One region of the Nocardia implantans genome, then DNA from elsewhere that is predicted to be linked to it. Evidence: riboswitches for the same ligand, from Rfam matches in the RefSeq annotation. Region 1 holds a riboswitch; the other holds the start of a gene.
The links. A riboswitch is a leader RNA that binds a small molecule or an ion and turns the genes downstream of it on or off. The one in region 1 is predicted to bind cobalamin.

Region 1 (15,656 bases):
AACGGAATATTGGTGGCCACGCCGCGAATCCGGAATTCCGCCAGCGCCCGGCTCGCCCGCGCCACCGCGGCGCTGAAGTCGCGGCCCCGGCAGGTGAGCTTGACCAGCATGGAGTCGAAGTAGGCGCCGATCTCTGCGCCCAGGTTCGCGCCGCCGTCCAGGCGGATGCCCGCGCCGCCGGGCGTGCGGTAGGCGGTGATGCGGCCGGTGTCGGGGCGGAATCCGTTGGCCGGGTCCTCGGTCGTGATCCGGCACTGCAAGGCCGCGCCGCGGATCGTCACGGCGTCCTGGCTCAGACCCAGTTGCTCGAGCGTCTCGCCCGCCGCGATGCGCAGCTGCGACTGCACCAGGTCGACGTCGGTGATCTCCTCGGTCACCGTGTGCTCCACCTGGATACGCGGGTTCATCTCGATGAAGACATGGTTGCCGCGCTCGTCCAGCAGGAATTCCACGGTGCCCGCGCACGAGTAGCCGATCTGCCTGGCGAAGGCGACCGCGTCCGCGCAGATCCGCTCGCGTAATGCGGGGTCCAAATTCGGCGCGGGCGCCAGCTCGATCACTTTCTGGTGCCGCCGCTGCACCGAGCAGTCCCGCTCGAACAGGTGCATGACATTCCCGTGCTGATCAGCCAGGATCTGCACCTCGATATGGCGGGGGTTCACCACGGCCTGCTCCAGGAACACCGTCGGATCGCCGAACGCCGACTCCGCTTCCCGCGAGGCCGCCTCGATCGATTCGCGCAGCTGGTCGGGCGCGGCGACCCGGCGCATTCCGCGCCCGCCGCCACCGGCGACCGCCTTGACGAAGATCGGGTATTCCAGTTCCCGCGCCGCCGCCAGCAACTCTTCCACGTCCGACGACGGTGCGCTCGAACGCAACACCGGCAACCCGGCGGCCTTCGCCGCCTCGATCGCCCGCGCCTTGTTACCGGCCAGTTCGAGCACTTCGGCCGACGGTCCGATGAAGGTGATGCCCTCCCGCGCGCACGCCGCCGCCAGATCCGGGTTCTCCGACAGGAACCCGTAGCCCGGGTAGATCGCGTCCGCGCCCGCCGACTTGGCCGCCTCGATGATCGCCTCGATCGACAGGTAGGCCCGCACCGGATGGCCCGGCTCGCCGATCTGGTACGACTCCGCCGCCTTCAACCGATGGACCGAATTGCGGTCCTCGTACGGGAACACGGCGACCGTCCCGATGCCGAGTTCGTAGGCCGCGCGGAAGGCGCGGATGGCGATCTCGCCACGGTTGGCAACCAAGACTTTCGAGAACATTGACCTAAGGTACCCGGCCGCGTGAACCGCACCGACACAGAAGCCCCCTTCGCAAACCTCTTCACAAGACCGACTAGCACCGTTGCGAAGTTGCGTTCACCGGCCCGACACATGGGCGCCGCGGCAGCAACCGATGTGCTGTCCGGAGGCCGGGATCGGTGCGGAGGTCCGAGGGCGTGGGCCGTCGAACAGGTGCCCGATGGCCGAGCGCGGCATCGAGCCGAGTTCGCCTGACCCGCGTCCGCACCTGCGGACCAGGCGAACGGCGAGTTCGAGAAGGTGGTTACCGGATGGCCCGACGTCCGGATGGCCGATGGAGCGATCCGAGTCCGCATGCGCGGGCGGGCCGATAGCCGGAACGGGAAGCAGGCGCCCGATCGCTGCGCGTCGCGCGGGCCGGGCAATTGCCGGCGTGACATCCCTCGCGATCTGCTCGCCTCGCCGCGTCCTATGCTGAGTGGGCAGCTGGTTCACCGCAGCACGACGAGATGGAGCCCCGACGTCGCGCGACGGAGTCGAGCCCGCCCGTGCGGCGACGTCACGGCGGGTGAGAGGGAACCCGGTGGGAATCCGGGACTGTCCCGCAGCGGTATGCAGGAACGACCGCCGTCACCAGGCACTGAGTTCACCGAGCCGGAAGGCTCCGCGACTCGGGAAGCGACGGCCAGTAGGTCGGCCATCGGGAGCTATCCGGCGTATGCCGGCCCGCACGGCCGGTGCCCGCGAGTCCGAAGACCTGCCAGCCGTGCCGGGTACGCCGTATCCGGCGGCCACCGCCTCGTGGATTGGGCGCGCGGATCACCAGCTGACGTGTCGGGCTCCTCGGCCGGGAACATCACCGGCATGTCACCGGGTTCTCCGCCTGCCCGTATGGCGATGGCTTTCGTCCTCAGCAATGGAGAAACATCGTGACTGTTGCACAGCAAAAGCCGTTCACCGCGACGGTTCTCGGGCTTCCACGAGTGGGGCCGCGGCGCGAACTGAAGCGGGCCACCGAGGCCTATTGGGCAGGCAAGATCGACGCCGGTCGGTTGCACGCCGTGGCGCGCGAACTCCGGCACGCCCAGTTCGCCGAATTACAAGCCGCGGGCTTGGACTCCATTCCGGTCGGTACGTTCTCCTACTACGACCAGATGCTCGACACGGCCGAGTTGCTCGGCGCGTTGCCGCCCCGGGTCGCAGGGATCACGGACCCGCTGGAGCGGTACTTCGCCGCCGCACGCGGCACCGACGCCGTCGAACCCTTGGAGATGACCAAGTGGTTCGACACGAATTACCACTACCTGGTACCGGAGATCGGCCCGGACACCTCCTTCTCGCTGCACCCGGACAAGCTGCTGGCGGAACTGCGCGAAGCGCTCGAACTGGGCGTGCCCGCGCGTCCGGTGGTGATCGGGCCGATCACCTTCCTGAAGCTGGCGAAGGCGACCGGCGGTTCGGCGCTGGCCCGGCTGATCGAGTTGCTGCCGTTGTACCGGGAGCTGCTGCGCAGGCTCGCCGTCGCCGGCGCCGAGTGGGTGCAGATCGACGAGCCTGCGCTGGTCACCGACCTCACGGCGGAGGAGATCGGCTTGGTGCAGGTCACCTACGAGGAACTGGCCGACGCCGCCGAGCGCCCTGCGGTGCTCGTCGCGACCTACTTCGGGCAGCCGGGTGCCGCACTGCCGGCGCTGGCGAGCACGGGGATAGAGGGGGTCGCCCTCGACTTCACCGCGGGCGCCGACATCTCCACCATTTCCGCGCTGGCGGGCAAGCTGGTCGTCGCGGGGGTCGTGGACGGTCGCAATGTATGGCGCACCGATCTCGACCGGGCCGTCGCCACACTCGGCGCCTTGTCGGAATCCGCTGCGCCTGTGGCGGTTTCGAGTTCCTGCTCGTTGCTGCACGTACCGTACTCGCTGGCCGCGGAAACCGGGCTGGACGAGCGACTGCGGTCCTGGCTGGCGTTCGGCGCGGAGAAGGTCGCGGAGGTACGCCTGCTCGCGACCGGATTGACCCAGGGCACGGAGGCGATCGCCGCCGAGTTGGCCGAGGTGCGCGCGGCGCTGGCGTCGCGCAGGTCGGATCCGCGGCTGAACGATCCGCGGGTGCGGGCCGCACTGGCCGCGCTCGGGCCGGACGCCGACCGCCGCGCGCCCGCCGAACAACGCCGGGAACTGCAACGGGACCGTTTGCGGCTGCCCGCGCTGCCGACCACGACGATCGGTTCCTACCCGCAGACCTCGGCCATCCGGTTGGCGCGCGCCGCGCTGCGCAAAGGCGAGATCGATCGAGCGGAGTACGTGCGCCGGATGCGCGCGGAGATCGCGGACGTCATCGCGCTGCAGGAGGAGCTGGGGCTGGACGTGCTCGTGCACGGCGAGCCGGAACGCAACGACATGGTGCAGTACTTCGCCGAGCAACTCGACGGGTTCGCGACGACCGAGCAGGGGTGGGTGCAGTCCTACGGGACGCGCTGCGTGCGTCCGCCGATCCTGTTCGGAGACGTCGCGCGGCGCGAGCCGATGACCGTCGAGTGGATCGGCTACGCGCAGTCGCTCACCGCCAAACCGGTGAAAGGCATGCTGACCGGCCCGGTGACGATCCTGGCGTGGTCGTTCGTGCGCGACGATCAGCCGTTGGACGAGTCCGCCCGCCAAGTGGCGCTGGCGATCCGGGAGGAGACCGTGGACCTGGAAGCGGCCGGCATCCGGATCATCCAGGTCGACGAGCCCGCCTTGCGGGAACTGCTCCCCCTGCGCGCGGCCGATCAGCCGGGATACCTCGATTGGTCGGTGCGGGCGTTCCGGCTGGCGACCTCCGGGGTGTCCGACGCGACGCAGATCCACACGCACCTGTGCTATTCGGAGTTCGGCGAGGTGATCGACGCGATCGCCGGGCTGGACGCCGACGTCACCTCCATCGAGGCGGCACGCTCGCGCATGGAGGTGCTCGACGACCTCAACGCGGCGGGATTCGACCTCGGCGTCGGCCCCGGCGTGTACGACATCCATTCTCCGCGTGTGCCCAGCGTGGACGAGATCACCGCATCGTTGCGCGCGGCGCTGAAAGCCATTCCGGCCGAACGACTGTGGGTGAACCCGGACTGCGGCTTGAAGACCAGGGGACGCACCGAGGTGGAAGCCTCGCTCCGCAATATGGTCGCCGCGGCGGCGGCCGTGCGGTGATCCTGCCCGCCGATCGCTGATTCGGTGCCCCCTTCGCCTGTCGAAGGGGGCACCGATCTTCCGCATCTCAGCTGGACTCCGGTTCCGGCCGAGGCGGTTGCCGCCGCCGTCGGGTGTACCGATCACACGGTTCTTCCCGCCGCGTCACCGGCAACTCCCGCGCCCGCGCCCGCATCCCTCGCCGCCACGCCGTATGACACCCGGAACAACGCTCCATCGGCTACCCCTCCTCACAAGTCGACTACGACACCGTCTTTCCCCTCTTGCCTACCTTCGACGCGCCTGCCCTCGATTCGGTTCCATCGATATGAAAATTCACTTCACAAATCCGAATGTCGCTGCGCCCTACTATCTTTCATCTCATGCCGACACAGCAGCACGAAGTGCTCGTAGAGATGTTCCGGTCGCGGCCGATTCTGGCGGCCGGTCTACTCACCGACGCGTTCGGCATCTCCCTACCCGAGTACGCCGACGCGCGCACGGGGTCATCCGACTACACGGACGTCGGCCCCACCGAGTTCCGGGGCGATGTCGCCTTGATCTGCACCGATTCGGCAGGAATCGCCGTGGCCGGCATCGTGCTGGAAGTGCAGCTCGGTCGTGACCGCTCCCGACAGTGGGCTTGGCCGGTGTATGTCAGCACTCTCCGGGCTCGATTGCAGTGCCCGGTCTTCCTGATGATCGTCGCACCGGACGCTCAGGTGGCCGCGTGGTGTCGCCGGACTGCAGAGTACCGATGACGAGCGGGCGAAAATGTACTATGACCTTGTTGTCGCGGCACTGTCGAAGACGGCCCGGCATCGACTGGAGGAACTGATGACGTCGACCTTCAAGTACGAGTACCAGAGCGATTTCGCCCGTAAGTACGTGGCGCAAGGACGCGACGAGGGGCGGACCGAAGAAGCGGTGCGAGCTCTCTTCCTTGTATTGGAAGCACGCGGGATCGACATCCCGGCGAGGACCCGAGCCGAGATCGCCGGGTGCACCGATCTCGACCAGCTCGAGTCCTGGACGCGCAAGGCGGCTACGGCCGAATCCGCGAACGATCTTTTCGGCTGAGGCTCCTACAGGCCGAAAGCGCGGTTGATGGCGGCCATGTCGAAGTAGTCGCGCCAGGTGGTGATGACGCCGTCGGCGACTTCGAAGAAGCCCATGACCGCGAGCGGGGTCTCGCGCCCGGCGGAGCGGAGGGTGTCGGTGCGCTCGTTCATCACCACGTTGCCCGCGGCGATCTGGTGGTGGATGTCGAAATCGATGGCCTCGAAGGTGGTCAGGAAGCCTGCGATGAAGTCGCGGATGGCGGCGCGGCCGACAATGGGCTCCATCGGAATGTTGTGGTAGACGGCGTCCTCGGCGAAGTACGCGCTGATCCGGTCCGGATCGGGATCGGACCAGCTTCGGCACATCGCACGCACGAGTTCGTCGGGATCGGGCATTCGTTCTACTCACTTCCTGGCGCCGGAGCGGGATACCGGAACCGATCGATTGAACCAAGCAATCGTTCGGTAGGGAAGGGTGTCCTCGACTTCCGCGACGGCAAAACCTCTCTTCGCACGCTACGCAGATCGAATGCATTGCTGGACACCTGGCAAAAGCAGAGTTTTGTGTGTAATAACGCGCGTTATTGCGATGATTGCAAATAATCGCAGCTACCATCGTGCACGTGCGCAAGATGTATGCGGGCGCCCGGCTTCGGCGATTGCGTGAAGAGCGGAGGATGACTCAGGCGGCTCTGGCGAAATCGCTGGATCTGTCGCCGAGCTACCTCAATCAGCTCGAGCGCGACCAGCGCCCCCTCACCATTCCCGTACTGCTGAAACTGAATTCCACCTTCGATCTGGATGTCCAGTTCTTCGCCGCGGATTCCGACGCCCGGCTCGTCTCGGACCTGCACGAAGTGCTGGTCGACGCCGCGGGCGGGCACACCGCGCCGCTGACGGAGGTGGAAGAGCTGGCGACCCGCCAACCGGAAGTCGCCAGGATCGTCGTCGCCATGCATCGCCGACTACGCGCCGCCACCGACCAGCTCGACCTGCTGTCGGCGCGGGTGTCCGCGCCTGCGGGCGCGCCCGGTGTGCCCATGCCTTACGAGGACGTGCGCGACTTCTTCTACGACCACCACAACCACATCCCACAACTGGACATCGCCGCCGAGCAACTGTTCGAGAACTCCGGGCTGACCATCGGCTCGCTCGACCGCCAGCTCGCCCGCATCGCCGAGGAGCGCGCCGGCGTCACCGTTCTGGTGCGCGGCGACGGCGCCGACCCCACCGTCCCCAAGCGCCACTACGACCCGGAGACCCGCACGCTCACGCTCGCTCGCCGGTTGCGTCCTGGCCAGCGCGCTTTCCAGATCGCGACGACGCTCGGCCTGCTGCTGTACGGGGCCGAGCTGGATGCCGTGCTGGCCGAGAGCCCCTCGCTCACCGGCGAATCCCGCACGCTGGCGCGCATCGGGCTGGCCAATTACTTCGCGGGCGCGCTGGTGCTGCCCTACGGCCGATTCCTGCGCTCGGCCGAGGAACTGCGCTACGACATCGACCTGCTCGGTCTGCGTTTCGAGGTCGGGTTCGAGACGATCTGCCATCGGCTCAGTACCCTGCAACGGCAGGGCCAGCGTGGCGTTCCGTTCTTCTTCGTCCGTACCGACCGGGCCGGCAACATCTCCAAACGCCAGTCCGCGACCGCGTTCCACTTCTCCCGGGTCGGCGGCAGTTGCCCGCTGTGGGTGGTGCACGAGGCCTTCTCCAATCCCGGCCGGATCCTCACCCAAGTGGCCGAGATGCCCGACGGCCGCCGGTATCTGTGGATCGCGCGCACCGCGGCGATCACCCCGCACGGGTTCGGCACCGCGGCGAAGAACTTCGCCATCGGCCTCGGCTGCGATATCGAATACGCCGACCGCTTGGTGTACTCGGCCGGGCTGCAACTGGACGACCCGGCGGCTTCGGTCCCGATCGGCGCGGGCTGCAAAGTGTGCGAGCGCCCGGCGTGCCCACAGCGCGCCTTCCCGCACATCGGCAGTCCGTTGGCGATCGCCGAGCACACCAGCACCGACCTGCCCTACCCGCGGCTCGGGCGCTGACCACTCCGATTCCGGCGAATTGTTCCGGACGACCACGGCGCGGGATCGTCCGGCCCCTCGGCGTGCGCGGACTCGAGACGTGACCTGGTTCCGGTCGGGCTTTTCCAGACGCCGGGCCCGAGACCGCTCCTTCGTGGGCGTAGACGAGGTCGCGGCCTTGAAACGGCCGCAGCGCTGCGGTTCATTCGCCGCCGTCTGACCAGAACACCACACACAACCGCGCCCGCCAGTCCGCCGTGCGGCGCTGAACTCTTCGGCTCCCCCAGTGCGCGTATCGGTGCGCCGCCGCCGCCACACACGGACGCGCACCTCGAAGCAGCGAGCGTAAGGGTATGGCGACGGCACCGCCACGCATGCACCCACACCTCGAACCACAGAGCGTATGGGCGCGGCGACGCCGCCGCCACACACGGACGCGAACCTCGAAGCAGCGAGCGTAAGGGTATGGCGACGGCACCGCCACGCATGCACCCACACCTCGAACCACAGAGCGTATGGGCGCGGCGACGGCACCGCCATACATGGACGCGAACCTCGAAGCGGTGAGCGTATGGGTGCGGCGGCACCACGCACGCATGCACCCACACCTCCAACCGCAGAGCGTATGGGCGCGGCGACGACACCACCACGCATGCACCCACACCTCGAACCGGAGAGCGAGCCGACGATCCGTTGCGGGGAGCAGCCGAGGATTTCGGCATACCGCGCGACCTGTGGCGGGAAGATCGCCCGTGCAGTCAGGACTTCGCCAGGTACTCCAGACGCTCGGAATCCACCGCCGCGTGCATCATTCCCGCGAGGCCGGGATGCCTGCGCAGCCCCGGGTCGGCGGCCACCACCGCGCGGGCGAATTCCTGCGCGGCGGTGATGACCTCGAGATCGTCCAGCAGCGACAGCAGCCGCAGCGACCGGGCCGTGCCGGACTGGGCGGCGCCGAGCACGTCACCCTCGCGGCGGGTCCGCAGGTCGAGCACCGCGAGTTCGAAGCCGTCGGTGGTTGCGGCGACCGCGTCCAGCCGAGCCATGGCCGACCCGCCCGGCGCGGCGTCCGTGATCAGCAGGCACAGGCCGGGGTGCTCGCCCCGGCCGATCCGGCCGCGCAGCTGATGCAGTTGGCTGACGCCGAACCGGTCGGCGTCGACGATCACCATCACCGTCGCGTTGGGCACGTCCACGCCGACCTCGACCACGGTGGTGCACACCAGCACGTCCACCGATCCGTCGTTGAACGCCCGCATCACCTGGTCCTTCTCGTCGGCGGGCAGCCTGCCGTGCAGCAGGCCGACCCGCACGCCGGACAGCGGGCCCGCGCGCAGCATCTCGAACACGTCGAGCACGGCCTGGGTGGTCGGTCCTTCCTTCTCACCGTCGCCGTTCTTCGCGCGCCCGTTGCGGGATCTGCCCGCGGTCTCCTCGTCGTCGCCGATACGCGAACACACCACGTACGCCTGGCGCCCGGCGGCGACCTCCTCCACGATCCGCTCCCAAGCGCGATCCACCCAGTTCGGGTGCTGTCTGCGCGGCACCACCTTGGAGACGATCGGCGAGCGGCCCTTCGGCAGTTCGGTGAGGGTGGAGGTCTCCAGATCGCCGAGCGTCGTCATGGCGATGGTGCGTGGGATCGGCGTCGCGGTCATCACCAGCAGATGCGGACTGGTCCCGGCTTTCGCCTTGGCGCGCAAGGCGTCCCGCTGCTCGACGCCGAAGCGATGCTGTTCGTCGACCACCACCATGCCGAGGTCGAAGAACTCGACGTTGTCCTGGATCAGCGCGTGCGTGCCGATCACGATGCCCGCCTCTCCGGTGACCGCTTCCAGCAGCGCCGCCTTCTTGGCCGCGGCCGACATCGACCCGGTCACCAGCACCACGCGGGTGGCGTGGTCGGCCGCGCCCAGTTCGCCCGCGGCGCCCAACTCGCCGAGCATGCCGCGCAGCGACCGATAGTGCTGCGCGGCGAGCACCTCGGTCGGGGCGAGCAGCGCGCACTGCAGTCCCGCGTCCACGACCTGCAGCATGGCGTGCAGGGCGACGATCGTCTTGCCGGAGCCGACCTCGCCTTGCAGCAACCGGTGCATCGGCTGCTCGCGAGCCAGATCGGCGGAGATCTCCGCGACGACCTGCTGCTGCCCCGCGGTGAGCTCGAAGGGCAGCCGCTGGTCGAACGCCGCGGCGATGCCGTCCGGCCGTGGCGCGCAGGCGCGCGCCCTGCGCCCCGACACCTCGTGCCTGCGCTCGGCCAGCACCAATTGCAGAGCCAGCGCCTCGTCGAAACGCAGCCGATCCTTGGCCCGATCGATGTCACCCTTGCGCTCGGGTAGGTGGATCAGACGCAACGCGTCGGACAAGGTGGGCAGCGCGCGTTCGGCGAGCAGGTCTTCCGGCAGCGGATCGTCGAGCGGATCGAGCTGATCGAGGACCTGACGCACGCAGGCGAGCACGTCCCAGCTCTGCACCTTCGCGGTCGCGGGGTAGACGGGGATGAACTCGCGTTCCATGAAGGAGGTATCCACGCCCGCCGCGCCTTTCGCGCTCTCGGCGAGGCCGCGCAGGTCTCCGCCGCCGCGCACCTTGGTCAGCGCGCCGACCGAGTCGTCCTCGCCCTCGGTCTCCGGCAGGATCAGGTAGCCGGGGTGGCTCAGATTCCACTGGCCGGGACGCCAGTAGTTCACGGTGCCGGACATCATCGCGCGCATGCCTTCGCGGACCACGTACTTCACTTTGTCGCCGTGGAAGAAGGTGACGTCGACGCCGCGACCCGCGCCGGTGTCGAGCACCACCTTCAGCAACGACCCGCGGCGGTTGCGCATCGGCCGCAGTTCGGCCTTGGTGATCCGTCCGATGACGGTGATGTGCGAGCCGTCCTCGGGCGCTTCCTCGGTGAGCGGCTGCCCCTGCGTCGCGTACCGCAGCGGGTAGTGCCGCAGCAGGTCCTCGACGGTCTGCATCCCGAAGGCGTCCGCGAGCGAGGCCGCCGCCTTCGCGCCGAGGATGTGGTCGAGCCGATCGCTCAGTGTCGCCATGCCCTACTCCACTCCGATCTGCACCGAATCACCCTGTTGCCCACCGGAATATACGATCACCTCGACACCGGGAAAGTGCCGCGCGATATACGCCGCCAACTCGTCGCCGAGTCCGTCCGGCGCCGCGGCGCCCATCAGCAGGGTGACCAGCTCGCCACCGAAGGCGAGCAGGCGGTCCAGCAGCGTCCGTCCCGCGGCGCGCACGTCGCGCTCGATCACGACGACGTCGTGCCCGGCCAGGCCGAGCCCATCGCCCGGTGCACAGGTGCCGACCATGGTGAGCGCGCGCTCGGTCGCCACGCGCAGCGATCCCCAGCGCGTGGTGGCGGCCGCCTCCGACATGGCGAAGGCGTCGTCCACCGCGATCCGCCCGCGGTCGTGCACCGCCACCGCGGCCAGTCCCTGCACCATCGACCCACTGGGCAACAGCAGCACGTCGCGGTGGGCGTCACGCGCGGCGACACCGACGGCGACGAGTTCGTGCGCGGGCAGCGCGCCGTTGGGCAGCACCAGCACCTCGCGGTTGGGCATCCGCCGGATCGCGGCCAGCAACGTGGACGCGGTGACGGGTTCGTCCGCCAGCACCACCGCGCCCGCGTCCTCGAACAGCGCCGCCGCGCCCGCGCCCGCGACCACCGCCAGAATCCCGCGATCGGCCGGAACTCCCGCGGGCGCCGCGCTCGGGCCGAGCGCTCCGGCCACCACCTGCGTCGAATCGGCGGCCGGGGCGGACCCCGCGATGCCGTCGACGCGGGTTGCCCCGGTCCCGAACGCACCACCATCGAATGGTTCGCCCGGATCTCGACCCGCGCCCCCACTGCGATCGGCGGCGCCGATGCTCACGTCGGACAGCTCGGCATGCGACGCGAAAGCGACGTTCTCGACGCGGATCCGGCTCAGCCTGCCCGCCGCGATGCCCGCCTCCACCGCCGCACCCGCGTCGGCGCAGTGCACGTGCGCCGACCATGACCCGCTTCCGTCGCCGACCACGACGACCGAGTCGCCGAGTTCGCCAAGACGTGCACGCAGCGCGGCCACTCTCCGCTCGTCGGAGTCGGTCAGCAGGTACATCACCTCGTACTGCGGTTCGGCCTCGCGAGCGGGCGCCGGACGCGCGGACGCCGCGGGCCGCGGGTACTCCGGCCGCGCCGGCGCCTCCCCTCTGGTCACGGCGACCAAGCTGTCCAGCAGCACGACCAGCCCGCGGGCGCCCGCGTCGACGACACCGGCCCGGCGCAGCACACCCAATTGGAACGGCGTGTCACCGAGCGCTTTGGCCGCGCCGTCGGCCGCCGCGAGCGCCACGTCGGCCAATTCCTGGTCGGGGCATCCGGCGGCCGCGGCGGTCGCGCAGTCCAGCACGGTGAGGATCGTGCCCTCGATCGGCACGCTCAGCGCCTCGCGGACCAGTTCCGAGGCCCTGGCCAGCGCGGCGCGCAGGTTGTCGGCCGTGAACGGACCGCGGTGCACCGTGTCGGCGACGCCGCGCAGCACCTGGGACAGGATGATGCCGGAATTGCCGCGGGCGCCGACCGTCGCGCCGTGCGCCATCGCGACGGCGACGGCGCTCGCGCTCCCGTTCGCCCGCGCGGCCCCCTCGCCCGCCTCCACCGCGGCGCGCATGGTGGCGAGCAGATTGGTGCCGGTGTCGGCGTCCGGCACCGGAAAGACGTTGAGCGCGTTGATCTCGTCACGCCGCTGCTCCAGGCCGGCGAGACAGGTGCGGCCCCAGCGCAGCAATGCCGTGCCGTCCATCACGTCTCGCGCTGCGGACACCGTCACCTCACTCCCTTCCGCCACCCACGCGCCACCACCGCCCGCCAGGTTAGCGGGCGGTCCCGACAGGCGACCGGCAAGACCGCGTCATTAGAATGGATATGCCCGGCGACCGATCCGGCACTCGTTCGCGGGGACCGGTTTGGTGGATCGAAGGCGGCACAGCTACCCTTGCAGGGTTGCCTCGCGCGGCCGTCACCGGTCAGCGCTGGCCGGCTCTCCGCCGGCAGGGCACACACTCGACATTGCACGAGGACGCGCCGCACCGCGAAGGCGGCGGTCCCCACCATTGACATGAAGGAGTTCGCGACTATGGCTGCCGTCTGCGACGTCTGCGCCAAGGGCCCCGGCTTCGGGAAGTCGGTCTCGCACTCGCACCGGCGCACCAACCGTCGTTGGAACCCGAACATCCAGACCGTGCGCGCGCAGGTCGCCCCGGGCAACACCCGGCGCATGAACGTGTGCACCTCCTGCCTGAAGGCGGGCAAGGTCGCCCGCGGCTGATCCGCCCTCCGGCTGACCGGCACCGCCGGCACACGCCCCGGCACCCGTATCGGGTGGTCCGGGGCGTCGTCATGAGTGCGGGCCGCGCATGGCCGCGGTGACCGAGCGTCCGTGGCGGGTCCAGCCGCTCAGCGCCGAGCACGTCCACAGCCTCGCCGAATGCCACATCGCCTGCTGGCGCGAGGCGTACCGGGGGCTGGTGCCCGCGCACGTGCTCGACGCCTTCGACATCGGGCGGCGAGCCGAGCAGTGGGAGCGCGACCGGGCGCGCTATCCGGGCCGCACGCAGGTCGCGATCGTCGACGACGTGGTGATCGGATTCTCCAGCGCGGGCCCGCCCGGCGACGCGGACGCGGTGACCCCGCTCGAGCTGCACGCCCTGTACGTGCGGTCCTCCTGGCACGGCAGCGGAGTCGCCGACGAGCTGATTCGCGCCGCGCTCGATCCGGCCGCTCCGTGCTCGCTGTGGGTGTTCGAGCAGAACGCGCGCGCCCAGGCGTTCTACCGGCGGCACGGTTTCGTGCTCGACGGCACGCGCAAGGTCGAGGCATTCACCGCCGCGATCGAGGTGCGCATGGTGCGCACGCCCACGATGCACGCCGACTCCGCAGAGGACAGCCCCTAGGCGACATAATTCGGCCATAGAGTTCGTGTCTCTCCCGCGCCCGGATGCCGCGGACCACCGAGGGCTCGCGCCCGGACGCGCCGATTAAGGTGCAGAACATGACCACCAGCGAGCAAGCCGGGTACGTGACGACCGTCGACGGCGTCCTCCAGATCACCATCGCCACTTCCGCCAACGGCACATCCATGGACTTCGCCGGCATCAACGCGGGCACCGCCGCACTGCGCTCGCTCGGCTCCGAGGTGGGCGCGGTATTGCTGCGCGGCGTGGGCGCGAACTTCTGCGCGGGTGGCGACGTGCGCGGTTTCGCCGCGGCGCAGGACCGCTCGGCGCACATCCACGGTCTCGCCACCGACCTGCACGAATTCGTGCGCGCGCTGGACGCTACGACGGTTCCGGTGGTGGCCGCGGTGCAGGGTTGGGCGGCGGGCGCGGGGATGAGCCTGGTCTGCCTGGCCGACATAGCCCTCGGCGGACCCGGCACCAAACTGCGTCCGGCCTATCCCGGCATCGGCCTGAGCCCCGACGGCGGCATGTCCTGGACGCTGCCGCGCATCGTGGGGCGGGCGCGGGCGCGCGAGATCCTGCTCACCGACGCCGTCCTCGACGCCGGCGACGCGGTGCGCCTCGGCGTGCTGAGCAGGCTGGTTCCCGACGCCGAGATCGCCGAGGAGGCGCAGCGCCTCGCGCGGACCCTGGCCGCCGGGCCGCGATCCACCCACGCGAGCATCAAGTCGCTGTTGCGGCAGTCGGACACGGCGACTTTGAGCGATCAGCTCGACAGCGAGCGCGACGGGATCGCAGCGGCCGCGGGCTCCGCCGCCGGACGCGAAGGTGTCGACGCGTTCGTCGCGAAGCGCAAACCGGACTACGCCGGGCTCGCCTGATCGGGCGTCACTCCCGGGTCGAGAGCACGAATTTCGCCACCGCGTCGGTGAACGAGTCGTTGTCGTCACCGGCCGCGGTGTGCGCGGCGCCGCCGATCTCCACCAGTTGAGCGTGCGGCACGAGCCGTTGGAAGGCTTCGGCTCCCTCGGCGCTCACCACGTCCGAGCGCATGCCGCGCACCAGCAGCACCGGGATGCGCAGCGCCCGCGCCGCGTCCTCCATCGGCTCGATCATCGCGGACGGATCCTCGACCCGGTCGCTGAGCATGTCCGGATCCCAGTGCCAGTACCAGCGACCGTCGCGCTCGCGCAGATTGCGCAGCAGTCCCTCGGGGCTCTTCGGGCGCGGGCGGTGCGGCAGGTACTCGGCGACCGCGTCGGCGGCTTGTTCGAGACTGTCGAAGCCGTCGCGATGCTTGCCGAGGAAGTCGATCACTCGGGCCACCCCTTCCGGCTCGGGCCGGGTCACGATGTCGACGAGCACCAGCGCGGTGATCGCCTCTCCGCCGGGCCGCGCGGTGGCGAGCAGACCGGTGATTCCCCCCATGCTGGCCCCGACGACCACCGCGGGCTCGCCCAGCTGTTCCAGTACCAGCAGCAGGTCGTCGACCATGGTCTGGCGCCGGTAGTCGCGATCCGGCGCCCACTCGCTGTCGCCGTGGCCGCGGGCGTCGACCGTGACGACCCGCATCCCCGACGCGCCGAGCCGGGCGCCGGTCTTCTTCCACGAATGGCGGGTTTGCCCGCCACCGTGCAAGAAGACGACGAGCGGGCCGTCGACCGGGCCGAACTGATCGGCGGCCAGCTCGATTCCGCCCGAACCGCGCAGCCGGAGCCGGGACGGTTCGAGAAGATAGTTCGCATTACTCACGATCCGTAGGATCGCACAACGCCGGGCCGCGCTGGCGCGAACCCGGCGTTTCGAGGGTTCAGCAGGCGAGATTGCCCGCGAAGAACAGGCACGCGATCTTGGCGTTCACCGACGCGGAGATGGTGGAGGAGCCGGTCGAGGTGTATTCCTCGGCAACCGGAGCCGTGGTGGTCTCCGTAGCGGGCTCCAGCCGCAGCGGGGCCGCACTCGCGACGGCGGCGCCGCTGCTGAGAGCGGCGCAGAAGGCCAGGGTCGCGGTCGTGCCGCGCAGCGCGCCGCGGACGGTGGTGTTGTGCATGGAACAGCTCCTCACTCGTTAACTCGGTCGATCACACACAGACGCCCGATTCAGGGCAGGCGCCAGTCAACCGGTTCGGCCCCCAGTTCGTCGAGCAATTCGTTCACTCGCGAGAAGGGGCGGGAACCGAAGAATCCACGAGACGCCGACAG
Region 2 (15,656 bases), on a different contig from region 1:
TTCCCGAACGCGGTGTGAGAACGATGCCGAAGGTCATGCTCATAGTGGGATCTCCCGATCGTGAAGGCCGGTCAGCGCTTGCTGCCGCGCCGGGATTCGCTCAGGACGGCGAGCCTGCTGCGGTACTGGTCCTCGGTGATCTCCCCGCGGGCGAACGCGGTGCGCAGCGCGCCGATGCCGCTGCCGTGCCCGGTGAATCGCCTCCGGGCCAGGAGCAGCACCGCGATGACGGTCAGCCAGAACAGCAGCGGGAAAATCCAGAAGAACGGCCAGGGCTGCCACTCGCCGTCGTAGTGATCGGCCAGAAAACTCACCGCTTCGGGTCGAGTGAAAATATTCATGACGAAAGACTGCGCTCGAGGGCGGGCTGGGGGCATCGGTCGCGCGTCGGCACTCGGAATACGCCTGGAGACGTACCCGCGGAGTATGAAACGTCCGCCCGCAGTGATTTACCAGTTATTTGCTGGACGTGACTCTCGGAGAAATATCTTGTTCGCTGAAAAATTGCTGTCTGCCGAAATGGAGTCCGGGAAGACCGTGCGGGACTGTGCGGCCGTGCCGCGCGAGGAAGGCATATTCGGCACTGGGCTACGACTGTGCGCTGGTCCTGGCCCTGGTGACGCGACGAAGCAGCCGAAGAAATGGGTGGACCACTCGTGCTGGCGGGGGTCCGACCGCGAACCGCGGAATACGACGTGGGTTTGCTCGCAGCTGGTCGCCGACCTGGAGTCTCTATGCGGAGGGCAGTGCGCTGGATCGTTCGCTTCGGTTCTTCTGGCAGTGCGCACCTGCGGCCGGGCGGCTCACTGCCAGCCGGGGCGGACCAGTCCGGATTCGTAAGCCATGACCACGAGCTGGGTGCGGTCCCTGGCCTGCAGTTTGGTGAGAATCCGGCTGACATGGGTGCGGGCGGTCGCGGGGCTCAGGTAGAGGCGTTCGGCGATCTCGGCATTCGTGAGTCCCTCGGCGACCAGCGTCATCACCTCGCGTTCGCGGTCGGTCAGCTCGGCGAGGGTGGACGGCGGCGGCGTTTTCGCGCGCGCGGAGAATTCCGCGATCAGCGTGCGGGTCACGCCGGGGGACAGCAGCGCGTCGCCGGCGGTGACCACGCGGACGGCGCGAACCAGATCGGCCGGTTCGGTGTGTTTGACCAGGAAGCCGGCCGCGCCGGAGCGCAGCGCCTCGAAGACGTACTCGTCGAGCTCGAAGGTGGTCAGCACGACCACGCGCACCTCGGTCAACGAAGGGTCCTCGGCGATCATGCGGGTGGCGGCCAAGCCGTCGAGGACGGGCATGCGGATGTCCATCAGCACCACGTCGGGACGCAGGCCGCGGGTCATCCGCACGGCCTGCTCGCCGTTGTCCGCCTCGCCGACCACGTCGATGCCGTCCTGGGCGTCCAGCAGCGCCACGAAGCCGCCGCGCACCAACGCCTGATCGTCGGCCACGAGCACCCGGATGCCGCCGGAGGGAACCGAATCGTCGTGGTGCTGCATCGGGTCTCCTGTCGTGGGCCGACTCATCCCGTCAGGGCTGGGTGTGACCGGCCGAGGTGCTCGGTCGTTCGGCCGTATCGGCGGGCAGGCCCGACATGTCGGATTCGGTCTCGCTGGGGCTGGTAGTCGCCGAGCGCGATGTTCCCGCACCCTGCCTCGCAGATTTCGATTCCGCGGAGCCTTGCCTCGGAGCTTCCGATTCCGGAGAACTCTTCCTCGTCGCGTCCGATGTCGCGTCGCCCTGCTCGGTCTTTCGTGCTGTCGCGAGGGCGCGTCGCGGTGTGCTCGGCTCGGCGTTCTGGTCCGGCGCTTGTGACACCGCGTTGTTCCGGTCCGGCGCCCCGCTCGGGGCCGCCGACCCCGGTGCCGAACGGTTTCCGGCCGCGCCGGGTTCGGGTGTACGCGTCGGTAGCCGGGCCGCGACCCGGAATCCGCCGCTGGGCCGTGGGCCCGCGGTGAGCGCGCCGCCGAGGGCGTGGGTACGCTCCCGCATGCCGATGATGCCGTTGCCGCCGCCGTTGCCGGAGCGCGACGGGGCACTGGTCGGGCGGCTGTTGTCGACGGTGATGTCGACCGAGTCCGGGGTGTAGCGCACGGTCACGGCGGCGTCGGCGCCTGGCGCGTGCCGCAGCACGTTGGTCAGCGACTCCTGGATGATGCGCGCCGCCGCCACGTCGATGACGCTGGGCAACTGCTGCGGAGTGCCGAGCACGCGGGTGGTGACCGTCAGTCCGGTGGTGCGCGGACGCTGCAACAGCTCGTCCAAGTCGCCGATGCTCGGCGCGGGTGCGCGCGGGGCTGGCGGCGGCTCGGCCTCGGTCGCGCCACCGGTCTCCTCGGCGTTCGCGTCGGCTGTGGACGATTGCTCGGCGGGCGTCGCGGATTCGCTTCCAGAGCGAATCGTGTGCAGGAGCGCGTGCACTTCGGCCAGGGCGTCGCGACTGGCGTTCTTGATCGCCGTGAGCGCTGTCTCCGCCTGCTCGGGGCGTTTGTCGAGCAGTTCCAGCGCCACCGAGGACTGCACGTTGATCATCGACAGGCTGTGGGCCAGCACGTCGTGCAGTTCGCGGGCGATGGCGAGACGCTCTTCGCTGGCCCGCCGCTCGCGCTGCGCTTGCTCGTCCCTGCGCGCGGCCTCGGCGCGCTGCCCGCGCGCGACGAGCACGGCCTTGCGCTGGCGGATGCCCTCGGCCACCAGCAGCAGCACGGCCAGCCACGCCATCAGCGCGAACACCTGCCACAGGTTCGCGGGGCGGTCGAGCAGTGCGGGCAGCGGCCAGACCAGCGTCAGATACCCGAGCGGGACGAGAGGGTAGGTCCACCAACGCGGTCCGCTGCTGGCGGCGGTCAGGAATGCGACGACCAGCGAGACGAAGATCGGGCCGTACCCGTAGCCGCGCAGGAAGAACGCCACGCACACGGCGAGGACGACGATCAGCACGGGCAGCGGTTGCGCGCGCCGCCAGATCAGCGCCACCGGGCCGGCCAGCAACAACAGGTAGCCGAGCACGTCCAGGGAGTGCACTCCGGTCTGCCGCATGTTCGCGAAAGTGCCTCCGACCAACTGAACCGCGGCGACGACGAGCGCGACGCCCCAATCCCAGCCGACCGAACTCCGATCTGTCATCCCTGCCACCCGCACCCACGTAGCCTATGCGGCCCGGCTGGGATTCGACGTCCGCCTTGCAACGTATTTCGCGTGAATTGCGCCGATTCGGATGTCGGCGGACGGTCGCGGCGGCATCCCGGCCGAGCCGTCGTTCCAGCTACGTATGCCGATAGTCGCCCGGCGACGGATGTCCGCGCCGGGCCTGCGGCGGATTCTCGATGCATGGCAGATTCGATCGTGGTCACCCGAGGGTTGACCAAACGCTACGGGGAGCACACCGCCGTCGACGACGTGAACATGAGCGTCGCGTCCGGCGAGATCTACGGCTTCCTCGGCCCGAACGGCGCGGGCAAGACCACCACCCTGCGCATGCTGGCCGGGTTGATCCGCCCGAGCGAGGGCGCGGTCACGATCGCTGGGCATCGGCCCGGCGACCCCGCCGTGGTGCGCCGGATCGGCGTTCTCATCGAGGGTCCCGGCTTCTATCCCTACCTCTCCGGCCGGGACAACCTGCGCGTGCTCGCCGAATATCACGGGCTCGGGCGGAGGGAGGTCGAAGACGCGCTCGAGCGAGTCGGGCTGGCCGGCCGCGGCGAGGACAAGTACCGCACCTACTCGCTGGGTATGAAACAGCGTCTCGGCGTCGGCGCGGCATTGCTGGGCAACCCCGACCTGCTCATTCTGGACGAGCCGACCAATGGCCTCGATCCAGCGGGGATGGCCGACATGCGAGAGCTGATCACCGCTGTGGCCGCTGAGGGCCGCACTGTGCTGTTGTCGAGCCACCTGCTCAGCGAAGTCCAGGCGATCTGCGACCGGGTCGGGGTGATCTCGCAGGGCAGGCTGCGCACCGAGGCGACCGTCGCGCAGCTGCGCGGCAACTCGTCGCTGCTGCTGCGCGCCGAGCCGGTGGAGGTGGCCCTGCCCGCGGTGCGACGGCTGGCGGGTGCGCGCTCGGCGTTGCTGACCGCGAAAGGCATCCGGATCGAGTCGGACACCGTGACCGCGCCCGCCGTGGCGCGCGCGGTCATGGCGTCGGGGGCGAATCTGCTGGAACTGCGGGTCGAGGAGAAGTCCTTGGAGGAAGTGTTCTTCGAGATGACTGGATGGGAGACCGCGCGATGACCGGCACGGCGATCCGCGACCTGATCGCGAGCACGAAGGCCGAGATGCTGCGGCTGCGCAAGTGGCCCGCGTTCTGGATCATTCTCGGCACATGGATTCTGCTGAACCTCACGTTCGCCTATCTGTTCAACTATCTGGCCTACACCTCCGGGGAATCCAGCCGGATGTCCAACGGCTTGCCGCGCGATGTGCTGCTGCAACAGATGCTGCCCGCCGCGGTGCCCGAAGTGTTCACCCAAGGTATGGCCATGTTCGGCGGTGCGCTGATGCTCATTCTCGGCGCGCTGACCGTGGGCAGCGGATACGGTTGGGGCACCTGGAAAACGGCGTTCACCCAGGGGCCTTCGCGAGTACAGGCGGTCGCCGCGGTGGTGGTGAGCCTCGCGGCCGTGGTGGTGGCGCTGGTGTGCGCGGCGTTCGCCGCCGACCTCGCGGTCGCCGCGCTGATCGCGGCGTCGCAGTCGCAGGCACTCACCGCGCCCGCGTTGGATCGGTCGCTGCTCGGCATCCTGACCGGCGTCGCCATTCTCGGTATGTGGACGCTGGCGGGGGCGCTGATCGGCGCCATCGCTCGCGGACCCGCGCTCGCGGTGGGGCTCGGCCTGGTCTGGGTGCTGGTGGTGGAGAACCTGTTGCGCGGCGTCGCCGGGATCTTCGCGCCGATCGAAGTGGTCACCGATCATCTGCCCGGCACGGCGGCCGGGTCGCTGGCGGGCGCGATGCGCACCGTGGACGGTCCCGCCACGCCCGGTGTGCTGCAGGTCCTTTCGCGGACGGAATCCCTGGTGGTGCTGGCCGCCTATCTGGCGCTGTTCGCGGTCGGCACGATTTGGCTGATGCGCGGACGCGATCTGGTGTGAACCACGAGGGGTGGCAAAACCGGTGGTGGATGTCGTCCACCGCCGGTTTTGTCGTTCATGGACTCACCCGAGGCCCGAGAACGGCTTCGGCGATGGCGCGCAGCGCATCGGTGATCTGTCCTGAGGTCAGCCCGCGCTCACGTTGCTGTCGGTAGACCTCCGCTGCCAGCGGTGCGAGCAGCGGGTCGACCAGCGCGTCCGGTTCACGAATTCCCGCCGCGGCCAACAGTCCTCGCACATGCGCGTACCAGAAGCCGTAGGCGCCGGTCGCGAAGCGGGCTCCGCCGATTTCGGCGCCCAGCACCAGATGGGCGTGTGTATCGAGTAATTCGACCATCGCGGCGTAGAACGCGGCCAGCCGCTGTGCGGCCGGAGCTCCTGGACCCAGCGGCGGGGGGCCGGAAAGCAGTTTCTGTTGCAGCGCTCGCTCGTGTTCGTCCAGCAGCGCCACCGCCACCGAGGCGGTGTCCGGATAACGCCGGTAGAGGGTGCCGCGGCCGACGCCCGCGGCCTTCGCGATGTCGTCCATCGTCACCGTGCGCGGATCCCGGGTGGCGAACAACTCCGCGGCGGCGGCGAGCACTTTCGCCCGGTTGCGTGCGGCGTCCGCGCGTTCCGGCGCAGGCGCCGACCGGCCCGGCCCTTGACCGGTGAGCAGGTCGGATCGCGGTTCCATGCCGTGACTGTAGCCGATTCCGGGTTAAGTGGACAATATGTCCACATCGGTCGTATGGTTGTCCCGTCCGCAGAAATGGACATTCCGTCCGGTTATTCGGAGGTTCGATCATGAGCACCTTGTTGCACCTCGACGCCAGCGCTCGGCCGCGGTCGATCAGTCGGGAATTGAGCGCCGCTTTCGCGGAGGCGTGGCGCGTACGGCACCCGGACGGCCGCTATCTCTACCGTGACCTCGCCGCGCAGCCGGTGCCGTTCATCGGAGAGGCGTGGACCCAACTGTGCGACGCCGTGCTCGCGCTGCCGAGCACGGATCCCGAACGGCTCGGTGAATTGGCGCGCACTCCCGAACAGGCCGCCGCGTGGGAGGTCGTCGAGCCGCTGCTGGCCGAGCTGCTCGCGGCGGACGTGATCTTGATCGGCACCCCGATGTACAACTACTCGATCCCGGCCTCGCTCAAGGCATGGCTGGACCAGGTGACCTTTCCGCGAATGTCGCTGGGACACCGGCGGTTCGTCGTGACGAGCGCGCGAGGCGGCGCTTATTCGCCCGGCGCTCCCAAAGCGGCCTATGACTATCAGGAACGCTTTTTGCGCGACTTCTTCGCGGGCCATTTCGCGGTTTCCGACACCGTTTTCGTGCACGCGGAGTACGCCAACTCGCGCCAGGACCCGGCACTGGCACACTTGCGTGCCGAGCACGACAGGTCCCACGCTCGCGCTCTGGCGACCGCGAGTGACCTGGCCAGGGAGTACTGACATGAACTGGGTGGTCCTCGCCGCCGCCGGACTGGTGGAGATCGTCTGGTCGCAGAGCATCAAACCGACCGAGAATTTCACCAGGCTCGTCCCGACCCTGATCTGCTTCGTTCTCGGTGTCACCGCCGTGTACCTGCTGTCGCGGGCCATGCAGACGTTGCCGGTCGGCACCGCCTACGCGGTGTTCACCGGCATCGGCGCGCTCGGCGCGATCACGCTCGGCATCGTCGTCCACAAGGACCCGATCGGTGCGGGACGGTTGCTGGCCCTTGCTTTGATCCTCGGCGGCATCGTGCTGGCTCGGATCACGAATCCCGAGTAGAACAACGGATTCGTCTGGCGCGCCGCGCTTTACCGCGCCGATCGCGCGGCGTGGGTGCGCGGTGCGCCGAGGCGAACCCGATCGGCGAACCGGTGCGCCGGGGCGAGCCGGCCGGGGTAGGTTCGTGCTGAATCGTCAAACGATCATCGGCGAAAGGACCGTGATGCCCACACGTACCGCGCGTACTGCCTGGACCGGCACCCTGCAGGAGGGTTCGGGACAGGTCGAACTGGCCAGTTCAGGGGTCGGTAAGTACGACGTGTCGTTCCCCAAGCGTTCCGCCGAGGAGGCCGACGGCACCACCAGCCCGGAGGAGCTGATCGCGGCCGCGCACTCGTCCTGCTACGCGATGGCGCTCTCGGCGCAGATCGGCAACGCGGGCGGCACCCCGGAGAGCCTGGACGTCACCGCCGACGTGACCCTCGGCCCCGATCCGGCGGGCGGCTTCCGGATCACCGGCATCGAGCTGACCGTCCGCGGCCGCGTCTCCGGGATCGACGCCGACGCCTTCCAGGCCGCCGCCGAGGCCGCCAAGGCGGGCTGCCCCGTCAGCAAGGCCCTCGCCGGCGTCGACCACATCACCCTCGACGCCGCTCTCGCGTAATTCGGCCACCGGTTTCGTGCCCCCCCACAGTGCGGGGGCACGAAACCGGCACGGAATCAGCGTCCGCGGAAGTAGCGACGGGCCGGGCGGGTGTAGAGAGCCGGGATCGCGATCAGGACGGCTACGACGTGAACGGTACGAAGCGTCGCGAGCAGCAAGCCAACGGGTGGGGTGTCCCGGAACAGATCGCGGAATTCGTTCGCGGACATCGCCGCGGCGAGCGGCTCGATGATCAGGGACAGCAGACCGAGCACGCCGATGCCGACGGTGATCAGCAGGCGGGCCCGGCGGTCGCCGCGAGTCATACGCACCGCGACGGCCAGCACCAGCAGATAGATCGCGATGCGAAGGCCGAGCCCGGGCGCCACGCTCGTCGGGTCGGCCGTCGAGAAATCGCGGGCGGCCCGCGCGATCGCCTCGGCGCTACCCGCGACCAACGCGACGACCAGAGCGTTGAACGCGACGCGCACCGCGCGCGGCGGTCCGGAAGGGGCTGCGCCCCGCGATGCGGGCCGGACGGAAAAGGCAGTGCCGGTCATGGGGCCGACACTGCCTCACTGCTTCCGAACGCGAATCACCCTGCGGTAGCGGGCGCTACCGATACCGGAGTATCGGTGCGTGTGGCGAACTCGGTGAGCGCGGCGAAGCCGAGCGCGAGGCAGGCCCACAGAGTCGCGGTCTCGGCCAGCGAGGCCACCCGGAACTGCCACAGCAGGGTGGCCGGGAAGTCCGCGCTCACCTCGTTCACGCCGGGCAGCAGGACGTAGCCGAGCGCGGTGACCAGCATGAACGCCGCGACGCCGCCGATCAGCCGGAACGTGGGCAGCTGGGTGCGCAGCGCGGTGAACGCCGCCACCGCCGCACCGACCGCGACGATGCCCAGCACAACGGCGGCCAGCCACAGCAGAGTGCGCTCGTTGATGGTGTCCGGGTCGCCGACCGCGGGCGGGTTGGCCGGGTACTTGAAGAACGGCACCGCGACGATCGCGGCCCAACCGGCCACACCGAGCGTCAGCGCGAGCCGCGGCCCGGACAGCGTGGTGTAGCGCCGCGCGAAGTGCGCGACCGAGGCGTAGATGGCGCCGAGCGCGAGACCGGCCAGGCCGAGGGCGAGAAACTGCCCGAACTTCTGGCCGCCGCGGCTCACCAGCGCTTCTTCCTCGTCACCGTGGGAATGGCCGCCGGGCGATTCGGCGTGCTCGCCGTGGGAGTGCCCGTCCGGCGATTCGGCGTGTGAGCTGTGCGCTTCCTCGATGGCGATGGCCGCGTCGACTTTGGGTTCGCCGACGGAATAACCGACTGTGGCGGCCAGCAGTCCGGCGATCAGACCGGCCAGCAGGCCGCGCAGCAGCAGGGTTCGAAGCGAACCGATCAGTGGCACGGAAGCCCCAGCAGGTGACGTCCGTCGTGCATCAGCTCATGCAGGTACATCCCGCTGCGCGAGATGACGCCCTGATCGAAGCCGACCAGGTACAGCGTGAGCAGTGCGAGAAGAACGACACCGACCGTGACGAGCACGGTGGCCAGGGAATCGGTTGCCCGGCTGGGTGAATGCGCGATGGCCATTCGAGTCCTCCTTGGGATACGCGTCCCTTAGGGTGGTGGCGCGACGGTGCCGGTGTCTGGCTTTCCGGCACCGGACTCGGTGCGTGGAACACAGTGGCGCGACCGCTCCGGAATCTCACCGGAATTACCGCGTCACCCTCGCGTTTGTCCCTCGAACTGTGACACCCGCACACCCTCGGCGTCAACCGGGTCCGGCACGGGCGTACCACGGCGTCGGGCGAGTCGCCGGGCAGGCTGGCCTGCCCGGCGGTGCGGCGCGCAGTCAGTTCGCGGGTTTGGCGTCCACGTCGAGCACGACCTCGAACTCGAGCAGCGACGCACCCGTCGAGACCGGCTTCTGACGCTCGCCCGCATGCGCCTCGCGCGCGGGCCCGTCCCGCCAAGCCGCGAAGGACTCTTCCGAGTCCCACTGGGTGACAACGAAATACCGCTTCTCTCCGGCCACCGGGCGCAACAGCTGGAAGCCGAGGAAGCCGGGGGAGTTCTCGACCGCGTGCGCGCGGTGGGCGAACCGCTTCTCCAACTCGGGGCCCGCGCCCTCGGGAACCTCGATCGCGTTGATCTTCACAACAGCCATGTGTCCAAGCTAGCGGCTGCCGCCGAGCAGATGCTCGGTGCCTCGTATTGTCGAACCGATGTTGCACGACGAAGGCGGAGCAGGCGCGCCGATCCTGCTGCTGCACGGACTGATGGGCAGCGCGCGCACGTGGCGCGATCAGCTGGGCTGGCTGCGCGAGCACGGCCACGTCTACACCTTCGACGCCGCCGGGCACGGCAGGCCGGCGCCCGCGGAGCTGACGACCGAGGCCTTCGTCGCCGACCTCGCCGCCCGCACCGCCGCGATCGAAGAGCCGATGGTCGTGATCGGGCATTCGATGGGAGCGCTGCACGGCTGGGTATTCGCGGCGACCCACCCCGACCGGGTACGCGCGCTGGTGATCGAGGACATCGCGCCGGACTTCACCGGCCGCACCGCCGCGCACTGGGCGGCGATGATCGAGGCGTGGCCGCAACCGTTCCCCGACGAGGAGGCCATGCTGTCGTTCTTCGGGCCGGTCGCCGGGCGCTACTTCTCGAACGCCTTCGAACACGGGCCGGAGGGATACCGGCTGCACGGCTCGGTCGCCACCTTCCGCGATATCTCCGAGGAGTGGGGGACACGCGATTTCTGGCAGCAATGGCATGCGGTGCGGGTGCCCGCGCTGCTGCTGGAGGGCGAGCACAGCATCACACCGCCGGGGCAGATGCGGCAGATGGCCGCCGCCCATCCGCACGCCGAACACGTGTTGGTGCCGGGCGCGGGCCATCTCGTGCACGACGATCAGCCCGACCGCTACCGAGCGGAAGTCGAGCGCTTCCTACGGCGAGTGCTCGCCAGCTAGCGGCACGGAATCATCGCGGCGTTCGTCAGTTGTCGGATCCGGTGGCCCCGCCTTCGCCCGCCAACGCGAACAGGCCGTCGGGCGTCTGCTCGATCAAGCCGTCCACCAGCAGCGAGTCCAACGCGCGGTCGCGCTGGCCCGGGTCGCGGGTCCAGGCCAGATCCAAGCGGACCCGCTCCACCGGCCCGCTCGCGTGCCGCAGGACATCCAGCAGCCTGCCGCGCGCTTGGCGGTCGGTGCCCTCGTATTTCTGGGTGCGGCGGACCACCTCGCTCGCCGGCCGTCCCGCGGTGACCCACGCGCAACTCGGCAGCGGGCAGCGCGAGCAATCGGGGGTGCGGGCCGTGCACACGGTCGCGCCGAGTTCCATGAGGGCGGCGGAGAACACCGCGGCGCGGTCGATCCGCAGCGGCAGCAGCGCCTCGGTCTCGGGCAGATCCCGCGACGAGGGGTTACCCGCTTCCGCGCGCCCGTGCACCGCCCTGGCAACCACACGGCGGACGTTCGTGTCCACCACGGGAACGCGTTGTCCGTACGCGAAACAGGCGACGGCGCGCGCGGTGTACGCGCCGATGCCGGGCAGCCCGAGCAGAACCTCCACATCGGCGGGCACCTCGTCGCCGTGCTCGCTCGCCAGCACCCTCGCGCACTCGTGCAGCCGCAGCGCACGGCGCGGATAGCCGAGCTTGCCCCAGGCGCGCAGCACTTCCGCCTGCGACGAGGCGGCCATCGCCGAAGGCACCGGCCAGCGCGCCACCCATTCCCGCCAGATCGGTTCGACCCGGACCACCGGAGTTTGCTGGAGCATGATCTCGCTCATCAGGATCTGCCATGCGGTGACGCCGGGGCGGCGCCACGGCAGATCGCGCGCGGTCTCCGCGTACCAGTCCAGCAACGTGTCGGCGTCGATGCCGTTCGGTGCGCCGTTCCGCACTGTCCTCACCATCCCCGTACTACTGCTGCCAGGCGACATTTGCCCGCCCGTAACCGACCGAACTCGCTGGTAACCGTAACCGTCCTGCACAATGGTCGGTATGCCGGATTCCAACCCGATCAGTGCCTGGAAGTCCTTGCGCGAAGGAAACGACCGCTTCGTCAGCGGCGCGCTGCTGCATCCTAGCCAGGGTGCCGCCGACCGGGCCAAACTCGTCAGTGGCCAGCACCCGCACGCGATCCTGTTCGGCTGCGGCGACTCCAGGGTCGCCGCGGAGTTGATCTTCGACCAGGGCCTCGGCGACATGTTCGTCGTTCGTACCGCGGGCCATGTGGTCGACAGCTCGGTGCTCGGCTCGATCGAGTACGGCGTGCAGGTGCTCAACGTGCCGCTCATCGTAGTGCTCGGCCACGACAGCTGCGGCGCCGTCAAGGCCACCATCGACGCGCTCGACGGCGGCGAGGTGCCGGGCGGATTCATCCGCAGCGTGGTCGAGCGGGTCGCGCCGTCCATTCTGGTCGGCCGCCGCGAAGGCTTGTCCACCGTCGACGAGATGGAGGCCAGGCACGTGGTGGAGACCAGCCGCCTGCTCATGCAGCGGTCGATGATCATCTCGCAGCGGGTCGCGACCGGCGAGCTCGCCATCGCCTGCGTGACCTACAAGCTGGCCGAGGGCAAGGCGCAGTTGCACCGGGTCGTCGGCAACATCGGCGAGGTGGTCTGAGCCGCGGCACGCCCGCGCCGGGGTCGGCGTGCCGGCGGAATGTACTCGCCGCCCGCGGGCGCACGCGGCCGACACGCCGTGCCCCTGAGACGATGCGCCCGATGGTGCCCTTACCGTTGAGACGTGCTGGAACCGAATGGACCGCTGCCACCGGAGATCTATTGGCGTCGACGCGTGTTCGCCATCGGAATCCTGGTGGTCGCCCTGGCGCTGGTGATCTGGGTCGTGCTCGCGGTCGTACGCGGCGGCGACTCGCCCGGTGACGCCGCGGCCGGCGGGACCAGCTCGGCCGTGACCAAGTCCGCCGACGCGGCGGCCAAGCCCTCGGCCGAGTCCGGCGCGCCCAAGTCCTCCGCGGCGGCCACCACCGTCGCGGCCGGACCGTGCCCGGACCAATCGCTGGCGATCAAGGTGACCGTCGAGCAGCCCACCTACAAAACGGGTGAGCAGCCGGTGTTCGGGATCGTCATCACCAACATCTCGGCGGTGGCGTGCACCCGTGACATGGGTTCCGGCCTCCAGCAGGTCTCGGTGCACACGCTCGACGGCCAGCGGCGTCTGTGGTCGAGCACCGACTGCTATCCCGATGGTCAGCCCGACGTCCGCACGATGGGCCGCGGTGAGCAGGCGGCGTTCACTGTCACCTGGTCGGGCACCACGTCCCAGCCGAACTGCGCGGGCGAACGCGTCCAAGTCCCACCGGGGCCCTACAGCGTCGTGGCGCAGCTGGGTTCGGTACGCAGCATGGCCGAGCCGTTCAACATCGCTTGAGAGGGGAGGGGTCAGCTGGCGGCCTCCTCAGGGGCGGCGCGTAGTTTGCGCAGGCCCGCTATGCGGATGGCGGAGCGCAGGTCGGTGACCTCGTGGATCTTCATGGTGCTTTTCACCGGGGCCAGGCCGGGGGGCACCAGGGCAGTGGTGAAGCCGAGGCGTTCGGCTTCGGCCAATCTGCGGTTGACGCCGGTCACCTTGCGGACTTCGCCCGCCAGTCCGACCTCTCCGAGGATCACCCAGCCAGGAGGAATCGGGACATCGGACTCGGCGCTGGCGATGGCGAGCGCGATGGCGAGGTCGGCCGACGGCTCGACCAAGCGCATACCGCCGACGGTCGCGGCGTACACATCGCTCTTGCCGAGGAACACCCGGCCGCGGCTCTGCAGGACGGCAAGCACCATGGCGACCCGGTTGTAGTCCAGGCCGCTGACCGCGCGGCGCGGTTGCGGAATCTCGGTCTTCACCGTCAGGCCCTGCACCTCGCCGACCAGCGGACGCTTGCCGTCCATCGCGACCGTCACCGCCGTGCCGGGCACGGAATCCGTCCGGTGGTGCAGGAACAGGCCGGACGGGTCGTCCACGCAGGCGATGCCGTCCTCGTGCAACTCGAAGCAGCCGACCTCGTCGGCGCTGCCGAAGCGGTTCTTGATGCCGCGCACCATGCGCAGCGTGGAGTTCTTGTCGCCTTCGAACTGGAGCACCACGTCGACCAGGTGCTCGAGCGTGCGCGGGCCCGCGACGTTGCCGTCCTTGGTGACGTGCCCGACCAGCAGCACCGCGATGCCGCTCGCCTTGGCCAGCGAAGTCAGGGCCGCGGTCACCTCGCGCACCTGGGTGACGCCGCCGATCACGCCGTCCACCTCAGGGGCGAGCATGGTCTGCACCGAGTCGACCACCAGCAGCGTCGGCCGCACCTGCTCGACGTGTCCGAGCACGATCGACAGGTCCGACTCCGCCGCCAGATAGACCCGGTCGTGCACCGCTCCGGTGCGATCGGCCCGCAACCGGACCTGCCCCGCCGACTCCTCGGCGGTGACGTACAGCGACTTCTCGTCCCGCTGGGCCGCCCAGCGATGCGCCACCTCGAGCAGCAGCGTCGACTTGCCCACTCCCGGCTCGCCGGACAGCAACACGACCGATCCCGGCACCACCCCGCCGCCGAGCACCCGGTCCAACTCGGTGACACCCGTCGGCCGCGCTTTGGTGATCTTGGAGTCGATCTGCGAGAGCGGCGCGGCCGCAGTGCTCGGCAACATCGCCTTGCGCCCCGGCGAACCGACCGCACCCGCCGCGGCGACTACCTCCTCAACGGTGCCCCAAGCCCCGCACTCAGGACACTTGCCCACCCATTTCGCGACCTCGTGCGAACAGGCGGAGCAGCGAAAGGTCGGCTTCGTCTTTGCCACACCGGCACCATACGCACCGGCTGTGTTTGATTTCCAGCGCCTGCGGCGCTGGGTGTTCGCGGCCCCTTATGGCTCGCGTGTGCGCGACCGCCGCTTGCTCCTTCGTCGCCTACGCGGCGGCCGCGCACACGCGAGCCGGGCCGCGAACGCGGATGCTCGGTCTCGCTTCGCTCGAAAGACGTGGTGGGGGTGTACTGGGCACGTGGGTATCGAAGCTCGCTACCGGTGTACGCGGGTAGCGAGCGCTCCGCCTCGGCGCGCAGCTTGCCTGCTACTCGGGCCGACTGTTTGTTGTCGCATAGGAGCAGTGGCTCTCCGCGCACGGGGGTGGTGCGCGGACCGCGGGCGCGCTGAGCTCCCGCCGCGCAGTGGCTCTCCGCGCCAGGGGTGGTATGTCGAGTCGGGAGGCGCTGCCCGGTAAGAAGGTTTATGGCGTGGCCGGGGCCGCTCCATCCACACTTTCCGAGCCCCGCAGGGCGCGAGTCTTACGAGCGCCGTTCGCGGCCCGGTTCGTGGCCGGGTGGGCGAAGCGCATGCGACGCAGTCGCGAGTCTCGCCCGCCCGGCCACGAACCAAGAAGGGGCCGCGAACACGCAGCGCCGCAGGCGCTGCAAATCGAACTCAGTGGCCGCCGCTGTGTTCGGCTTCGGCCGGGCCGGACTTGTCGGACTCGTGGCGCTCGGTGTGCTGGCCCGCGTCGACCGGGACCTGGACCTGGACGGTGCCGTTCTGCTTGAAGTTGAACGAGACGTTGTAGGTGAGGCCGGGGGAGATGTCCCTGGTCAGGCCGGTGATCTCGATCAGGATGGGGTTGGCCTCCGGGTCCTGGCCCGCGGCGGGGGAGCCGTGCTCGCCAGCGCCGTGCGACTCGGCGGTGGTGGTCGGCGCGGCGGAGCGCGGAGCGGAGGTGGGCGCGCCCGCGCTCGTGGTCGGCGCGGCGCTGGTGGTGGTCGGCGCGGCCTCGCGCTTGACCGGCTGGGTCGCCGCGACGACGGTCTGCTGCGGGGCGAGCTCGACGACCGACTTGCCGGAGGCCGGGGTGATCTTGACGGTGCCCAGGTCGGTGGTGATGCTGGTCAGCTCGTCGGTCACGGACTCGCCGTTGTTGATGATGGACAACGCGATGAGCGCCTTGCCGCCCTTGGTGTTGGCGTACCCGGTGCCCTCGGACGGATACACGATGTGCACGTTGCGCAGGGCGATGCGGCCCACGTCGGCGTGGTTGCCGTTCACGGCGGCGACCTGTTCGGCGGTCTGCGAGATCTGGCCCGCGCCGCAGCCGGACAGCGCGATCGCCGCTCCGGCGGCGAGTGCGGCAACCGTCACCATGCGACGTCGCGCCCCCTTGGGGGCGGTCACAGCTTTCAGGGCAGTCACGGGTTGTCCCTCCATGTCGACCGGGCTCTGGCTCCGCGCGGGA

Region 2: it holds a riboswitch for cobalamin, as region 1 does, so the genes downstream of both, U3653_RS28850 (CbtB domain-containing protein) here and metE (5-methyltetrahydropteroyltriglutamate--homocysteine S-methyltransferase) in region 1, are expected to answer to the same signal.

Annotation. Positions count from the first base shown of each region.
Region 1 is NZ_JAYKYQ010000004.1:303,233-318,888, reverse strand. Features, by position in the region: gene U3653_RS12005 (pyruvate carboxylase) at 1-1,271, opposite strand, end outside; cobalamin riboswitch at 1,800-2,029, shown strand; gene metE (5-methyltetrahydropteroyltriglutamate--homocysteine S-methyltransferase) at 2,177-4,438, shown strand; gene U3653_RS11995 (hypothetical protein) at 4,801-5,178, shown strand; gene U3653_RS11990 (hypothetical protein) at 5,255-5,497, shown strand; gene U3653_RS11985 (nuclear transport factor 2 family protein) at 5,503-5,874, opposite strand; gene U3653_RS11980 (short-chain fatty acyl-CoA regulator family protein) at 6,102-7,523, shown strand; gene recG (ATP-dependent DNA helicase RecG) at 8,261-10,543, opposite strand; gene U3653_RS11970 (DAK2 domain-containing protein) at 10,547-12,298, opposite strand; gene rpmB (50S ribosomal protein L28) at 12,632-12,823, shown strand; gene U3653_RS11960 (GNAT family N-acetyltransferase) at 12,912-13,448, shown strand; gene U3653_RS11955 (enoyl-CoA hydratase/isomerase family protein) at 13,547-14,335, shown strand; gene U3653_RS11950 (alpha/beta fold hydrolase) at 14,343-15,206, opposite strand; gene U3653_RS11945 (hypothetical protein) at 15,265-15,504, opposite strand; gene U3653_RS11940 (uracil-DNA glycosylase) at 15,555-15,656, opposite strand, start outside.
Region 2 is NZ_JAYKYQ010000015.1:91,977-107,632, forward strand. Features, by position in the region: gene U3653_RS28790 (LLM class flavin-dependent oxidoreductase) at 1-43, opposite strand, end outside; gene U3653_RS28795 (SHOCT domain-containing protein) at 72-341, opposite strand; gene U3653_RS28800 (response regulator) at 804-1,496, opposite strand; gene U3653_RS28805 (histidine kinase) at 1,528-3,123, opposite strand; gene U3653_RS28810 (ABC transporter ATP-binding protein) at 3,328-4,230, shown strand; gene U3653_RS28815 (ABC transporter permease subunit) at 4,227-5,090, shown strand; gene U3653_RS28820 (TetR/AcrR family transcriptional regulator) at 5,146-5,766, opposite strand; gene U3653_RS28825 (FMN-dependent NADH-azoreductase) at 5,877-6,524, shown strand; gene U3653_RS28830 (DMT family transporter) at 6,526-6,846, shown strand; gene U3653_RS28835 (OsmC family peroxiredoxin) at 7,010-7,450, shown strand; gene U3653_RS28840 (hypothetical protein) at 7,507-7,989, opposite strand; gene U3653_RS28845 (CbtA family protein) at 8,025-8,831, opposite strand; gene U3653_RS28850 (CbtB domain-containing protein) at 8,822-9,016, opposite strand; cobalamin riboswitch at 9,047-9,198, opposite strand; gene mhuD (mycobilin-forming heme oxygenase MhuD) at 9,279-9,593, opposite strand; gene U3653_RS28860 (alpha/beta fold hydrolase) at 9,652-10,398, shown strand; gene U3653_RS28865 (A/G-specific adenine glycosylase) at 10,424-11,344, opposite strand; gene U3653_RS28870 (carbonic anhydrase) at 11,433-12,056, shown strand; gene U3653_RS28875 (hypothetical protein) at 12,180-12,827, shown strand; gene radA (DNA repair protein RadA) at 12,839-14,236, opposite strand; gene U3653_RS28885 (hypothetical protein) at 14,858-15,613, opposite strand.